One region of the Rhizobium grahamii genome, then DNA from elsewhere that is predicted to be linked to it. Evidence: predicted binding sites of a transcription regulator. Region 1 holds the regulator's gene; each other region holds the start of a gene.
The links. Region 1 encodes LexA, which represses DNA repair genes until DNA is damaged. Its sites were predicted from a motif close to TGTTCNNNNTGTGTTCNG; they were not measured.
Positions count from the first base shown of each region.

Region 2: a site for LexA is predicted at 1,761-1,778, ahead of FZ934_RS17780 (2'-5' RNA ligase family protein). Genes of this name have one in related genera too.
Region 3: a site for LexA is predicted at 1,729-1,746, ahead of FZ934_RS01430 (PA0069 family radical SAM protein). Genes of this name have one in related genera too.

Region 1 covers NZ_CP043498.1:1,202,498-1,207,824, reverse strand. The annotation lists gene kdsA (3-deoxy-8-phosphooctulonate synthase) at 14-856, opposite strand; gene FZ934_RS06015 (VOC family protein) at 853-1,737, opposite strand; gene lexA (transcriptional repressor LexA) at 1,940-2,656, shown strand; gene FZ934_RS06005 (ComEC/Rec2 family competence protein) at 2,610-5,063, opposite strand.
Region 2 covers NZ_CP043498.1:3,690,862-3,696,188, reverse strand. The annotation lists gene FZ934_RS17790 (methylated-DNA--[protein]-cysteine S-methyltransferase) at 1-402, opposite strand, end outside; gene FZ934_RS17785 (glycosyltransferase) at 504-1,733, opposite strand; gene FZ934_RS17780 (2'-5' RNA ligase family protein) at 1,905-2,474, shown strand; gene FZ934_RS17775 (M14 family zinc carboxypeptidase) at 2,540-3,598, shown strand; gene FZ934_RS17770 (ArsC family reductase) at 3,599-3,949, shown strand; partial or broken gene ybaK (Cys-tRNA(Pro) deacylase) at 3,954-4,426, shown strand; partial or broken gene FZ934_RS17760 (aminopeptidase) at 4,582-5,327, shown strand, end outside.
Region 3 covers NZ_CP043498.1:283,170-288,496, reverse strand. The annotation lists gene FZ934_RS01445 (4-(cytidine 5'-diphospho)-2-C-methyl-D-erythritol kinase) at 1-616, shown strand, start outside; gene moaB (molybdenum cofactor biosynthesis protein B) at 600-1,151, shown strand; gene FZ934_RS01435 (glycosyl transferase) at 1,157-1,675, opposite strand; gene FZ934_RS01430 (PA0069 family radical SAM protein) at 1,814-2,971, shown strand; partial or broken gene FZ934_RS01425 (ribonuclease HII) at 3,078-3,745, shown strand; gene FZ934_RS01420 (F0F1 ATP synthase subunit B) at 3,917-4,402, opposite strand; gene FZ934_RS01415 (F0F1 ATP synthase subunit B) at 4,405-5,043, opposite strand; gene FZ934_RS01410 (F0F1 ATP synthase subunit C) at 5,122-5,327, opposite strand, start outside.

The sequences.
Region 1 (5,327 bases):
AGTCTTTTGAACGTCAGCCCTTTGCGATGGCGTCAAAGGCCAGGAGCTTTTCGAGAAGCCTCGGCATATCCTTGAGATAGACCATGTTCGGACCATCCGACGGAGCATTGTCTGGATCTTCGTGCGTCTCGACGAACACACCCGCGACGCCGACAGCCACGGCGGCGCGTGCCAGTGTCTCGACGAACTCGCGCTGACCGCCGCTGGAACCACCCTGCCCGCCCGGCTGCTGCACCGAATGCGTCGCATCGAACACCACGGGAGCGCCAAGGCCCGCCATGATCGGCAGCGAACGCATATCCGATACCAGTGCGTTATAGCCGAAGGAGGCGCCGCGCTCGCAAAGCAGGATGTTCGGGTTGCCGCTGTCGTTGAGCTTGGCAAGCACGTTCTTCATGTCCCAGGGAGCCAGGAACTGGCCCTTCTTGACGTTGATGGTGCGACCGGTCTTGGCGGCAGCGACCAGCAGGTCGGTTTGACGGCTGAGGAAGGCCGGGATCTGCAGGATGTCGACGACAGTGGCCACCTCGGCGCATTGTTCCTCGGTGTGAATGTCGGTCAAGACAGGGAAGCCGTATTCCTTCTTGAGATCAGCGAACACCTCGAGTGCGGTCTCGAGACCGATGCCGCGCTGTGCCGAGAGCGACGTCCGGTTCGCCTTGTCGAAGGAAGACTTGTAAACGAGGCCAATGCCGAGCTTGTCGCAGAGCTCCTTCAGAACGCCGGCGATCATGAACGCATGGTCGCGGCTTTCCATCTGGCAGGGCCCGGCGATCAGAGACAGCTTGCCTGCGTTGGAAAAGGAGACGTGGCCGGCGCCTTCGCCAACCACGACTTCGGAATTTGTCTGGCTCATCGTTTCTCCTCGAAGGCGAAGAGCGCGCCCTGCCCGGGCGCAGCCTTCACCAGAATTCGATTGTTCTTGCGCGTGTAGGTCATCCCGTTAGCAGCCAAATGCGCTTCTGTCACGGCGAGATCGCCAACCTTGAAGACGATCGCAACGCCTCGCAGACCGCGATCCGCAGCGGGAGCCGCAAGATCGAAATAGGCGTCGAGCCCATCCGGCGAAAGAATACAAACCCGCGCATTCGGCGCGATTACGCTGACCCCGAACGCATCCTCGCGCACGGCGCCTGAGCACGACACATGCCGCATGAAGAGCGAGAATGCCTTGGGATCGGGCGCCGTCAGAACGATATCGGCAATACCGGTGACCCCGTTATCGTGCGTTTCCAATGCTTTGCGATCGGCGGGCAAGGGGTTGACCCGCTGGCAGGTAAACAGGAAGAAATCCGGCGCTCTCAGATCGGCCGCAAAAGCAAGCCGAAAGGCAGCTGTCGTTTCCGTCCCATCCGGCATTTTCATCGGACGGGAAAACTGAAGCATGTCACCGCCGCTGATCTTGTCGGCCTGAAAACGGGCGTGGTCGCGGTCAGCATCAGAGGTGCCGAGAACGACCGCGGACATGCCTTCATCGCCGCAGCGAAACCGAAATGCCCGATCGCGAGATGTGAAACTGTTCCCCTTCTTCAGCGACGTCTCGTAAATATCGGTGTCCGCGATCCCGAGTGGTTCCAGATATGTTTTGTCGGCGAAGAAAACGCAGGCGTTTTCCGTTCCAAACGGATGACGGGCATCAGCCGCCACGGTGAAGCCAAGCTTGCCGAGCCGCTCGCGGGCGAGACCTATGTTGGCCACCGGCAGGACGATGTGATCAAGAGGATGGGCTTCACTCACAGGCAGATCCTCCTTCCAAAACCAGCATCGGTGTGCGCCCGATGGCAGAACAATGCAACAAGCTTTCGATATCCCGCAAATGAAATGCAAAAACAGGACAAGTCCGACGCAAGTTTTACGAAAATTTAGGCACTTGCAGAACACATATGGAACATATAGTGTCCGTTCTGGCTTTGTTTCACGACTCTGGGGTTCGACTTCGATGCTGACACGCAAGCAACAGGAGCTTCTTCTCTTCATTCACGAGCGAATGAAAGAGTCCGGCGTCCCGCCGTCCTTCGACGAAATGAAGGATGCACTCGACCTCGCTTCGAAGTCGGGCATTCATCGCCTCATCACCGCTCTCGAGGAGCGCGGCTTCATTCGTCGACTGCCGAACAGAGCGCGCGCGCTCGAGGTTATCAAGCTGCCGGAGGCATACAGCCCCAGCATTCAGCCTCGGCGTGGCTTTTCGCCCAGCGTGATCGAAGGCAGCCTTGGGAAGCCGCAACCTGCCCCTGCGCCGAAACCCGCCCCTAGTGCCGACAACGGCAATTCCGTCTCCGTGCCCGTCATGGGACGCATTGCTGCGGGCGTTCCGATTTCGGCAATCCAGAACAACACCCATGATATTTCGGTGCCAGCCGACATGCTGGCATCCGGCGAACATTACGCGCTTGAGGTCAAAGGCGACTCGATGATCGAGGCCGGCATTTTCGACGGCGATACGGTCATCATTCGCAATGGCAGCACGGCCAACCCCGGCGACATCGTCGTGGCCCTGGTCGACGACGAGGAAGCGACGTTGAAGCGCTTCCGCCGCAAGGGGGCATCGATCGCGCTGGAAGCCGCCAATCCGGCTTACGAAACGCGCATTTTCGGCCCTGACCGCGTCAAGGTACAGGGTAAGCTTGTCGGGCTGATCCGCCGGTATCACTAGGCTGCCGCACGGCGTCCGCATAGGCTCCGGTGCGCCAATCATAGGCCCGCTGCCGCATCCAGGGACGGTCGAGGCCGGTGTATGCTGTGTTGATCACCGGTGATCCCTGGTCATCAATGCGTATTTCCAGGGCGCCGGTTCGCCGAAGGCTATCGCCGGTAAACAGAAGCGATCCGGACCTGCACTGCGCAAGCCGCACCCGAGCGGGCGTGATGACGATGTCTGCAACGTCGCATGCTGAGCCGAGATAGGCGAGATTGTCGACGACGACGACCAGATAGCCGCTCTTCAAAGTCACAGCGCACCACGCTGATTTTGCGCAGGAAAATTGCGTCGTTTCCGTCGATCGACGCATGAGATCGGTCGCCGCGCGCCGCTCTTTCGCGGTCAGGACCACACGCTCGTGATCCCGCTTTTGCGGTGGCGGCGGGACATCCGTGAGGATCAGCGGCGGCACTTGCGGCTCGATCGCCAGCGCCCGCTGCCATTGATTGAAGATGAACTCTCCGGGCTTTGGTTTGTTGGTCGCCAGCACCTCGTCGTCGACGACTGCGACCAGCGAGCCGTCATCCGATACGAGCAACTCCGGCAAAGGTGATCCCGGCAGAAACCTGAGGCAGGCGGTCGCGATGAGCATGACGGCAAAGCCGAGATATTTGAGGCGCGTGAAAAGCAGCGTCTGCAACAGGAACGCCAGAGAGGCGACGGCAAAGTACCATGCCGGAAGGCGGCCGACGTCGACGGTGCCTCCCCAGCCCGACACCGTCTTGGCGATGTCGATGACGATATCCAGACCGAAGCCCGCTATCTTCCAGGGCAGAACGTCAAGGCCGAGCGGCGTCAGCAGCATTGCCAGCATGCCCATAGGCATGACGACGAACGAGATAACCGGCATCGCCATCAGGTTCGCCGGCAGGCCATAGGCGCTCAGGCGGTGAAAATGCTCGATTGAGAAGAGTGCGGTCGAGAAGCCGCCAATCATCGACGTCAGGGCAATGCCGGCGAAGAAGCGAAACACGAAGCCGATCGGTTTGAACACGGGGTGAACGAATAGCGCCTTGCCGGGCATCGAGCCGCTTATCCAGCCGACATAACCCGAAACTAGGGCCAGCGTGGCGGCGAACGACATCTGAAAGCTTGGTCCGAGCACTGCCGACGGCGATGTCAGGATGATCAGCAGGGCAGAAAGCGCCACGTTACGGAGGCTGATCGAGGGACGGTCGAAGAGCGCCGCGACCAGCATGATCGCCATCATGATATAGGCTCGTTCGGCCGAGACCGCGAAGCCGGATATGAGATAGTAGGCCGTCAGTGCGGCCAACGCGCCGGCTGCAGCAATTTTCTTGGTCGGATAGGCCTGCGCGAAGGCCGGGAAAAGGCCGAAGACCGCTCGTAGGCCAATAAAGAAAATGCCGGCTGACAGCGCCATGTTCAGCCCGGAAATGGCGACGATATGGGCGAGCCCGGATTGACGCAAGGCCTCGGTCGTCTCGTCCGAGATCGCCCGGCGCTCGTCGGTGACAAGCGAGGCGGCAAAGGCGCCGGTATCGCCAGGCAGGATGGACCGGATGCGCTCGCCGATGCTGCTTCTCAGCCGATACAGGCCTTCGACGATCGTGTCGGGTGCCGAGCGCCGTGGCGACAGAGCATCAGGAGCGACTTCGACCGGTTCACCATAGGCAAAGCCATTTGCGCCGACGCCAGCGAAATATGCGTCGAACGCGAAATCGTTCAATCCGGGCAACGCCGGCCCGGCTGGAGGTGTGAAGCGGGCACGGACTTCTATCCAGCTACCGATCGGAATTGGCGCATCCCCGCGCGCCAGCAGAGACACACGTTCTGGCATGCGCTTCAGCGCCGGTGACGCAGTTCGCTCCACCGCGAGGATATAGCGCCACCGGCCCTTGTCATCACCCTCGCGGCGTTCGACTCGACCGGTCAGTGTGGTGGTGACGGCTGAATCGAGAATGATCGTCCCTGCCCGCCACGTCTCTATCTGCGCTGCCAACATGCCGCCGACGCAAAGGAGACCGGCAAGTGCGGCGCGCCGTGGTAGCGGTCGACCGGCGCCCGCCGCGACGAAGACCAGGGCCAGGAAAGTAATCCATGCGCCCAGCCTGAACAATGAGGCGTCGGTGTCGAACTCGAACCAGGCAACGGCGCCAGCGCCTGCCAGCACCGGCGCGCAAAGAAACAGACGTCCATGATCCAGTTCCGCGGCCAGCGCCAGCCTGCCGGCAGACCAGCGCCTGCTTGCCTGCCGGGCGATTTTTGACGGCCACCGCGATGACGTTTGCGTGAATGTGGGCGTTGCACGACGCGCGATCACGACGTGTGCCGACGCGGATACGCCTGCTGTCGCAAGCGGTGCGCCCGAGTCGACCTCGATCGTCTTCAACTCCGGCATGCATTCCTGCCCGCAACGACCCCATCCTACAACCAGAATGCAAGCTATCCGGCCCTCAGGCAACAATAATCGATTGAATTAAAGAGAGAATTTCGAACACCGAAAAGCCAAGGATTATCATTAGCTTCCGCTATGCAAGTACGGCATCTCTGCGGTGCTTAAAAGTTGATACTGCGATGCACAAAATGGCATCACGGTAACTTGGCATTAGGGCCGCGATCATATAGCTATCGTCGACGACGCTTAACCCTATGGCGCTTTTAT
Region 2 (5,327 bases), 1.4 Mb from region 1:
ATTCTTGGCCATCGCCTGACCGACATCGCGGGCGGCTTCCGGGCCGTGGCCAAGTTGCTTGGCGAGCGCGCCATAGGTCGTGGTCTCGCCCCAGCGCAGGCGGCGGGCGGCAGCGTAGATCTCGCGGAAGAAATCGTCCTGACCGGCGAGATCCAGCGCGAGATCGGAAAAGTCGATCGCTTCGCCGGCGAAGTACCGCTTCACGGCGGCGATGGCTTTCGCGATGTCGGGCGTCGGTGCTGCCGGCTTGGCGTCCGGTATGCGGCGGAGCAGCAGGCGCTCGGTGGCATCCGCGCTTGATGTCGGCAACTGGAAACGGGTGATGCCGACGGCATTCCAGGCGATGCCGCAGAAACCGCCCGCCGTTTCGAAAATGGCATAATGCTGTGCTTGATCGGCCATTGGTCTCGCCTCCCGATATCGAAGCTTATCGGCCGTGGAATTGGCCTGCCCCAAAAATCGTCCTCGCTGGCGACGAATTCAACCCGTTTCTTGCGCGTCCGTCAGCCGCGCGCCTGCCTGGGCTCGGCTTCCTCTTCCGCCGGCGTCACCAGATCGGGGCACAGGTTGGCGAAAACGGCGTCGAAGAGAGCTGCGATCTTTTGCGGCTCGTAGCGCCTTGACGCTTCGAGGGCTGCGCGCGACAGCGCCGGGATGGCCTCGGGTTTCGCCGCCATAGCCGCGATCTCACCAGCCAACGCCTTGTCGTCGCCGGGATCGAAGAGATAACCGTCCTTGCCCGGATCGATCGACTCGGGAATGCCGCCCGAGCGAGCGCCGATGACGGGCACGCCTTGCGCAAAGGCCTCGATCACCACGCGACCGAAGGGCTCGCGGAAGAGCGAGGGCACGACCAGCACGTCGATCTGCGGGAAGAAGTCCTCGGGCTTTGTCCAGCCAAGGAACTTGGTGTTTTCGCTCGGAAATTTCTGCGGCAGCGACTTCGAGTAATCGCTCTTGGCGCTGCCGGCGATCACGAAGCGCACGTTCGGATCATTGACCAGCCGGTGGGCGGCGAGCGCCAGCGTGTCGAGGCCCTTGACCGGATCATGCACGCCGATGAAGCCGAAACGCATCGGCCCCTCAGGCGCCTTGCGCGGTTCGCTGCGGGCAATCGAGGGAACGGCGCCGGGCACGCGGTGGGTGCTGGCGTTCGGAAAATAGTCATGCTCGGTGTGGCGGCCGATGATGAAATCGGTCTCGCCGATCACGGCATCGACGTAGCGCGAGAAGAACTTCTTGCCGTAAGAGGAGACCTGGCAGGAGGAACAGGCGCGCACGCAATTGTCGTCGCCGCGCCGCATGCTAGCCTTCCAGCACAAGAGAAAGGCGCTACGCAGGATATGACAGACTGGCACACCTGAACGCTTGGCCGCCGCCCAGGTGGCGACATTGATGTTCTCGATGCTGTCGGTCAACACGATGTCAGGCTTGAAGCGGCGGATTTCGCGGCGCATGACCAGGTAGGCGCGCGGATTGAAATTCTCCAGCGCGTGCCAGATGAGCTTTTTCCAGCCCGGCCGAGGCAGGCGATAGTTCCAGTCGATGTTCAGCGTTTTCAGCCGGTGAACCGGTACGCCGTCGTAGATCTCATGCTTGTCCTCGCCCGCCACGTTGACGACTTCGAGGTCGTGGCCGGCCGATATCAGGAGCTTGGCGACCATCATCGCCGAGATCGGGCCGCCACCATCGATGAAGGGCGGAAAGGCCGCGCAGGCCATCAGGATACGCATGACAGAACTCCCGGCAGCGATATTGCTTGTTCTTCTTTTGTTCTTGATTTACCCGGATCACCTGTTACCATACCCGTGTTCCCTGGATAGACAGAGGCGGGGCGGATGCTCCGGTGATTGGTCATGCACGAACAGAACACGCAATCGTCCTTCGATTTCGCAAGCCGTACGATGCACCCGAAATCGTCAAGATTTGGCAAAGAAACCCTGTTTTTCGCGATCCTGCCGGATCCCGAAGCCAGACAGCGCTGCATGGAAATCCAGCAAAAACTGAAGCGGGACCACGACGCTCTCCTCTCGCCCTTACCGCCCGAGCGGCTGCATGTCTCGCTCTATGGCGTCGCCAGCGCCGAGAAGATCAAGGACGACATTATCTTCGCGGCCTGCCGGGCGGCGTCGGCGATCGATGCCTGCTGTTTCGATCTCAGCTTCGACCATGTCGCGACGTTCAAGACCGCACCACGCAATGCGATCGTGCTGTCAGGCAATGGCGGGCGGGAACTGCTGCGGCAACTGCATGTCCGGATTGGCATCGAGATGCACGCCATCGGCTGCGACCCTCATGTGAAAATCGACTTCCAGCCGCATGCCACCTTATTCTACGCCGACGACGTCATTGCCAGAACCGGGCTTGATGTGCCGATCACCCTGCCGGTGCGGGAATTTGTGCTGTTGCACAAACGGCCCGGCGAGCAAGCCTATGAGCACATCGCGCGCTGGCCGCTACAGAACCGCGGCTGACGGCTTGCCACTGCAGCAGGAACACGCTTAAAGCTCCTGCAGCAATGGCAGCAGCGGAGGCAGCAATGGATACGTCCGAGATCATCATTTCAGGCGATACGGCAGGTATCGAGTGGCGGGTTCCGGTGCTGCGCTTCAAGGGCAGCGATTCAAGCGCGCCGAAGATCCACATCCAGGCGGCGCTGCATGCCAACGAACTGCCAGGGACGGCGCTCGTCCATTTTCTCTGTGAGATGCTGCGCAAGGCCGAGAGTGCCGGCCAGATCCGCAGCGATATCACCATCATTCCGCATGCCAATCCTGTGGGTGCGGCGCAGTCGCATTTCGGCGAGCTTCAGGGGCGCTTCGACCTCGGCACCCGGACCAATTTCAATCGCGAGTTCCCGCTGATCTCAGTCAAGGAGCGCGATGGGCTCGTTGCCAATCTCAGCCGCTACGATGCAGTCGACCGGCTGAAGCGACAGCTGATGCACATGGCGCTCGGCTGCGATCTGGTGATCGACCTGCATTGCGACGATGAATCGCTGCAATACGCCTATATCGACGACGCCTTCTGGCCTGAGGCGTCCGATCTAGCATCGGCGCTCGACATGGAAGCCGTCCTGCTCTCCGACGGCGAAAGCTCGGCCTTCGAGGAGGCGGTCGGTTTTGCCTGGAAACACGAAACGGCAGGCGAAAAGAAGACACAGCTGCCCGGCAAGCTCTCGGTGACGGTCGAGCTTCGCGGCGGAAGCGACGTCTATCCCGACCTTGCGAAGAAGGATGCCGAGGGTCTGTTCAAATTCCTCGCCAAGCGTGGTGCGATCGATGCGGCCGTGACGCTTTCGCCCTTTACCGGGCCCGCCGTACCGCTCGACAATGTGGAGATGATCCGGGCACCGGAAGCCGGCACCGTACTCTTCCATCGCAACCTCGGCGATCAGGTCAGCGAAGGCGATCTGCTGGCGACGATCATCACGCGGCCCGGCATGCCTGATGGCACTGTCGAGGTCCGCGCGCCGCAAGCCGGCCTCGTCCTGACGCGCACCTCTTCAAGGCTGGTGCGCCGCCGCGCCGACCTGATGAAGATCGCTTGCAAGACCGCCAGCAAGGCGGAGCGCAAGGCCGGAACGCTGGAGAACTGAATGACCGTCACGATCTATGGCATCAAGAATTGCGACACGATGAAGAAGGCCCGCAATTGGCTTGAGGAGCACGACGTCGCCTACGCCTTCCACGACTACAAGGCGTCCGGCATCGACCGGGCGCACCTGGAGACGTGGACTGAGGAAGCCGGCTGGGAGACGGTTCTCAACCGCGCCGGCACGACCTTCCGCAAGCTGCCCGACAACGCCCGTGAAAACCTCGACCGGGAAAAGGCGATCGCGCTGATGCTCGAGCAGCCGTCGATGATCAAGCGGCCGGTCGTCGAGGCGGACGGCAAGCTGCTGGTCGGTTTCAAGCCCGATCTCTACGGCGCGTTCTTCAAGGACTGATCCCATGTCGAAGACGACGCGCGCCACCCAGGCTCTCGCCAAATCGGGCGTGAGCTTTACCGTCCACACCTATGATTACGACCCGAACGCCGAGCGCGTGGGTCTGCAGGCGGCCGAGGCGATCGGCGAAGAGCCGCACCGGGTGCTCAAGACGCTGATGGCCGAAGTCGACGGGAAGGCTGTCTGCGTCGTCGTCCCCTCCGACCGCGAAGTCAGCATGAAGAAGCTCGCCGCCGCCTTTGGCGGCAAGTCGGCCAACATGATGAAGCCCGCGGACGCGGAACGTCTGACAGGATACCATGTCGGCGGCATCAGCCCTTCGGCCAGAAGAAGGCTGTGCCAACGGCGATCGAGGAAGCGGCGTTGAGCGAAGCCCTCGTCTACATCAACGGCGGGCAGCGCGGCCTGCAGGTTCGGCTTGCGCCCGGCGACGCATTGAAGGCGCTGAAGGCAAGTGCTGCGCGCCTGATTGCTTAGCGCCGTGCTTCATTTTCGCCGCAAAGCGATCTAACTCTCTCCTACTCTGTCCGTTTTCAAGAAGGTGATCGATTATGAACGTCATGCCGCAAAGCCAGAACGCCGTGGACCCCATCAAGCTCGACAAGCTCGCCGAAGTCGCCGTCAAGGTGGGTTTGCAGCTGCAGAGCGGCCAGGATCTCGTCGTCACCGCGCCCGTGGTGGCACTGCCGCTCGTGCGGCTGATCACCAAGCATGCCTACCAGGCCGGCGCCGGCCTCGTGACGGCGTTCTACTCCGACGAAGAGTCGACGCTGGCGCGCTATCAGTACGGCAATGACGCGAGCTTCGATCGCGCTTCGAACTGGCTCTATGACGGAATGGCGAAGGCCTATGAGGGTGGCGCTGCGCGGCTTGCGGTCGCCGGCGATAACCCGATGCTGCTTTCCGAGCAGGATCCGGCAAAGGTCGGACGCGCCAATCGCGCGATGTCGGCTGCCTACAAGCCGGCGCTCGAGAAGATTTCCAACTTCGACATCAACTGGAACATCGTCTCCTATCCCAATCCTTCATGGGCCAAGCTGGTGTTCCCAACGATCCCGAGCCGATCGCGGTTGCAAAGCTTGCCAAGGCGATCTTTGCCGCTTCCCGCGTCGACCTCGACGACCCGATCGCCGCATGGGCCGAACACAATGCCAATCTGGCGAAACGCTCCGGCTGGCTGAACGGTGAGCGCTTCGCGTCGCTGCACTTCACGGGTCCGGGCACGGACCTGACCGTCGGGCTTGCCGACGGGCACGAATGGCATGGCGGCGCTTCCACGGCGAAGAACGGTGTCACCTGCAATCCGAACATTCCGACCGAAGAAGTCTTCACGACGCCGCATGCACTGCGTGTCGACGGCTACGTCTCCAGCACCAAG
Region 3 (5,327 bases), 920 kb from region 1:
TGCTGTTCGGATTCATCTGCAGAAGAACCTCCCGATTGCTTCAGGCATCGGCGGTGGATCCGCCGACGCGGCAGCGACGCTGCGTGGGCTGATGCGCTTGTGGCAGGTCTCGCTTCCGCAGCAGACCATCGATGCCGTTGCGCTTGGCCTTGGCGCGGACGTGCCGATGTGCCTCCACAGCCGGCCGCTGATCGCGCGCGGCATCGGCGAGGATATCGAGAACGTGGACCACATGCCTGTCTTCGCCATGGTTCTTGCCAATCCGTTGCGCGGCGTGTCGACGCCCGAGGTGTTCCGCAAGCTCGACAACAAGCGCAATCCTCCCCTCCCCGCCGAGCATCCAAGCTCATGGATGGAGGCACTTGGTGGCATGCGCAACGATCTGGAGCCAGCTGCCCGGGCATTGCTCCCCGAAATCGCTGCCGTTTCATCCATGCTGGCGGATGAAGGCGCGATGTTCGTGCGCATGTCCGGCTCGGGCGCAACCTGCTTCGGCATATTCGCGACCGCAGGTGACGCGGAAAAAGCCGCTCGCAGGCTTCAAGACACGCGCCCGGACTGGTATTTCCAGGCGACGGAAACGCTGGCAGGAGGCACGCATGCCGGGAATCGATGACAATCGTCCGTTCATTCCGGTCGGCATTGCCGTCCTGACGGTCTCCGATACCCGCACCTTGGCCGACGACCGTTCGGGCGACACGCTGGCGCAGCGCATTACCGACGCAGGGCACCGGCTCGTCGAACGCGCCATCGTTCCTGATGATCGGCAGAGCATCGCCAGTCAGGTCTCCGCGTGGACCGCTCGGAAGGACATCGATGTGGTGATCACGACCGGCGGCACCGGCTTTACCGGCCGCGATGTCACGCCCGAGGCGCTGGAACCGATCTTCGAAAAGCGGATGGACGGCTTTTCCGAAGTCTTCCACCGGATTTCCTACGACAAGATCGGGACATCGACGATCCAATCACGCGCTACGGCAGGCGTTGCTAATGCGACCTTCATCTTCGTGCTGCCAGGATCACCCGGCGCCTGCAAGGACGCCTGGGACGGCATCCTGAAGAGCCAGCTCGACTATCGCCACATGCCCTGCAATTTCGTGGAAATCATGCCGCGCCTTGATGAACACCTGAAGCGCGGCGGCGCGGCATAATAGCCCTAGCGCGCCGCGCGCGCGACCCATGAGGGAATCAGCTCGCTCGACAGGCGGCGTAGCTTCTGGCCCCTGACAAACTCAGACAAACGCATGCCGCTTCGCGCCGACGCCAGAGCCTCTTTCTTCGGCAGGAGCAGACCGAGCTCCAGCGGCGGCTTTGAACGGCCGATCCGCTTGAAGAAAGGCCGCCTGTAGCCTCTCGAGGCCGTGAACTGGGCGGGCAGCTTGTTCAGCGAGACATACTCGGCGATCTCGTCGATCCATCCGCTTTGCGGGCGTGCGCCCGGCTCGACGAAGAGCAGCCATTCTCCTCGCGCCGAGTGAAGTATGTCCTTGATGTCCCACTGTGAATGGAAACGGCAGCCGGCGGCATCCGCCACCTTTGACGTGCCGTCCCGCGAGCCGTGATCCAAGACCACAACATCGCTGACGAGCCCTTCAACCGCGCCTGCAACCAACACCGATAAGGTCTGAGCCAGTTCAGGTTCCTGGTCCTGGCACTCCAGCACTACTGTCAACATTGCCTATTTATAGAGCGCCGCACAAAGTTTTGCCAGCGCCACTTTCCCAATTTTGTTCTTGCATTGTTCTCATTTTCCCGATAGGAATTTAATCATCAAAACGGGCGGAGGCAATGGCTTCCGACGCTGGAGAATCCGATGAACGAGCAGTCCCTTGCAGGGCAGGCCGCATTCGCGCCTGCTAATACGGCAGATATTGCCGATGCGATGATCGTCTCCTCCGGTCTGAGGATCGAGGTGGATCGCCGGCGCGGCAGAGCTGCCGGCCTGAACCCGACCGGCCGCTTCGAACCGCTGCGGCGGGAAACGTTCGATGATGGCTGGCAGACGCTCGAAGAACTGCCGCCGTTCAAGACCGAAGTGCAGATCGAAAAGCCGCGCACCGCGATCACACGCAACGAGTCGCCCGATATCCCTTTCGATCGGTCGATCAATCCGTATCGCGGCTGCGAGCATGGCTGCATCTACTGCTTTGCCCGTCCGACCCACGCCTACATGGGCCTGTCGGCGGGGCTGGATTTCGAGGCAAAGCTTTTTGCAAAGCCCGATGCCGCACGCTTGCTGGAACGTGAATTGGCCAAGCCCGGCTACAAGCCGCGGGTGATTGCGATCGGCACCAACACCGACCCCTATCAGCCGATCGAGAAGGAATGGCGGGTCATGCGCCAGATCCTCGAAGTTCTCGAAAAGGCAAACCATCCGGTTTCGATCGTCACCAAGTCGGCGCTGATCCTGCGCGATATCGACATTCTTGAACGAATGGCCGCAAAGAACCTGATCCGCGCGTCGCTGTCGGTGACCACGCTCGACCGCAAGCTGGCACGTACGATGGAGCCGAGAGCCTCGACGCCGACGCGTCGGCTGGAAGCGATCCGCCTGTTGAGCGAAGCCGGCGTACCGACGTCGGTGATGGTCGCCCCTGTTATTCCTGCGCTCAACGACCACGAGGTCGAGCGTATCCTTGAAGCAGCGCGCGCCGCTGGGGCGCTGGAGGCGGGCTACGTCATTCTTCGCCTGCCGCTTGAGGTTTCGCCACTGTTCCGCGACTGGCTGCTGCAGAACTACCCCGACCGGTATCGTCATGTCATGTCGCTCGTGCGGTCGATGCGCGGGGGCAAGGATTATGACGCCGAGTTCGGCAAGCGGATGAAGGGCGCCGGCCCCTATGCCTGGCAAATCGCCCGCCGCTTCGAGATGGCGACGAAACGCCTCGGCATGACGCGCCGGACGATGCCCTTGCGCGACGATCTCTTTACGCCGCCCGATGGCAGCGGCGTGCAGCTGTCGCTGCTCTGACAAGCTTGCAGACGGGCTCCCCTGACCGTCTGCCTCCAGGTCCCCGGCCCGCCGCCCTGATCCGGGGACTTGCAGGAAATCGGGTTGGCGTGCGAAGTTCTGCCGCATGAAACGTCGCACGCCACCCGATTCTCCTATGCTTTTCGAAGACCTCCCCCTCGTTCCGGATTTTCGGCTCGAGCTTAAAGCGCGCAAGGCCGGGCATTGGCCCGTAGCCGGCGCCGACGAGGCAGGACGGGGACCGCTGGCAGGCCCGGTGGTCGCAGCCGCAGTCATCCTCGATCCGAAACGCATCCCTGAAGGCCTGAACGATTCCAAGCAGCTGTCCGCGCAGCGCCGCGAGGAACTGTTCGAACAGATATTGGCGACGGCGACCGTCTCCATCGCCTCTTCGAGCTCCAGGCGGATCGATGAAACCGATATTCGCAAGGCAAGCCTCGACGCCATGCGCCGCGCCGTCTGCGGCCTCGCGATCCCTGCAAGCTACGTACTGACCGATGGCCTTGACGTGCCGCCCGGCCTTGATTGCCCGGGCAGGCGGTGGTGAAGGGTGATGCGCGCTCCGTGTCGATCGCGGCCGCGTCTATCATCGCCAAGGTGACGCGCGATCGCATGATGACGCGCGCCGATATCGTCTTCCCGGCTTACGGCTTTGCGTCGCATGCCGGATACGGCACCGCGCAGCATCGCGCCGGGATCGACCAGCATGGCCCCTGCTCCCTCCACCGGATGAGTTTCCGGCCGCTAAGACGAGACGAGATCTCTGAAGGCTAGAGCGCTGTGCGTCCCTAAGGACGCACAAAGGATGCTCTATCTTCCTGAACATACGTGACAGCCTTTCCGAAAATCTGTTCCGATTTCCGGGCGGATGCCTTAGCTCAACTCCTAGCACAAACGAAAAAAGCCCCGCATTGGCGGGGCTCTTCAAAGACCGGAGACCGGATCTCAGTTCAGGCGGGTCTTTACCTGGCCGACGGCGTCGCTGAAGAGCGTCGACTGGACCTTGGTATCGGCCTTCTTTGCCAGAACCGATTCAGCAGCTGCGATTGCCAGATCGACGGCAGCGGAACGAACCGCCTTCATCGCATCGGCTTCTGCCTGCTTGATCTTCTGTTCGGAAACGAGCGTGCGGTTTGCAACGAACTCTTCCGTTTTCTTCTTGGCTTCCGCGGTCAGCATTTCAGCTTCGCGCTCGGCTGCAGCAACGATGTGTGCAGCTTCGGCTTCCGCTTCCTTGCGCTTGCGCTGGTATTCGGCCAGCAAATGCTGGGCCTCTTCGCGCAGACGCTTGGCTTCCGCCAGCTCGTTGCGGATCTGATCGGCGCGGTCGTCGAGCGACTTCGCCATCATCCCGGGAACCTTGAGGTAGACAACCAGTCCCAGGAAGAGGAACAGGCCGATCATCGCAAAGAATGTTGCGTCAAGTGCCATGATCAAGCCCCCTTCTTGAGGTCGGCGACGGCAGCGGCAACATCTGCCTTGGCTGCTGTACCGATCAGCTGTTCCACGACAGCGGTTGCGGTTTCTTCGGCAATCGAACCGACATCGGCAAAAGCCTTTGCCTTGATATCAGCGATGCGGCCTTCGGCTGCCTTCAGCTTCTCGCCGAGGCTGGCTTCAACCGTCTTGCGATCCGCTTCGGCCTTGAGCTTGGCGGCTTCGCGAGCGGCGGTGCCGATCGAGTTGGCCTTGGTGCGCGCGGCAGCCAGGTCGGCCTCGTAGGCAGCGACGTCGGCGTCAGCTTCCGCCTTCAGGCGGCCTGCTTCGTCGAGATCCTGCGAAATGCGATTGTGGCGCTGCTCGAGGATCCCGCCGATACGCGGCGTAATAACCTTTTGCATGAGCACGAAGAAGACAACGAACGTGATCGCCAGCCACAGGAGCTGCGAGGCGTAGGTCGTCGAATCGAAAGGCGGGAAAACGCCGCCACCGTGATGCTCGGCCGGTACGCCGGTCTCGGTGTGGACTTCGCCTGCTGCCGGGGCGGCATGCGCGTCTGCACCGGTAGCTGTACCAGTTTCTGCGGTTCCCGCCGGGGCTTCTTCAGCGTAAGCCGGGGTCACAAAAAACATGCTCACCTCCAGGTGTACTGCAAATGCAAAGGATCACGGCTTGCGGTCTGCAGGCCGTGATCCTTCAGTGCGCCGAAATTAAACGGCGAAGAGCAGGAGGAGAGCGACGAGCAGCGAGAAGATGCCCAGAGCTTCCGTAACGGCGAAGCCGAATACCAGACGGCCGAACTGGCTGTCAGCGGCAGACGGGTTGCGCAGGGCGCCCGACAGGTAGCTGCCGAAGATGTTGCCGAGGCCGAGAGCCGTACCGGCCATACCAAAGCAAGCGAGGCCTGCACCGATGA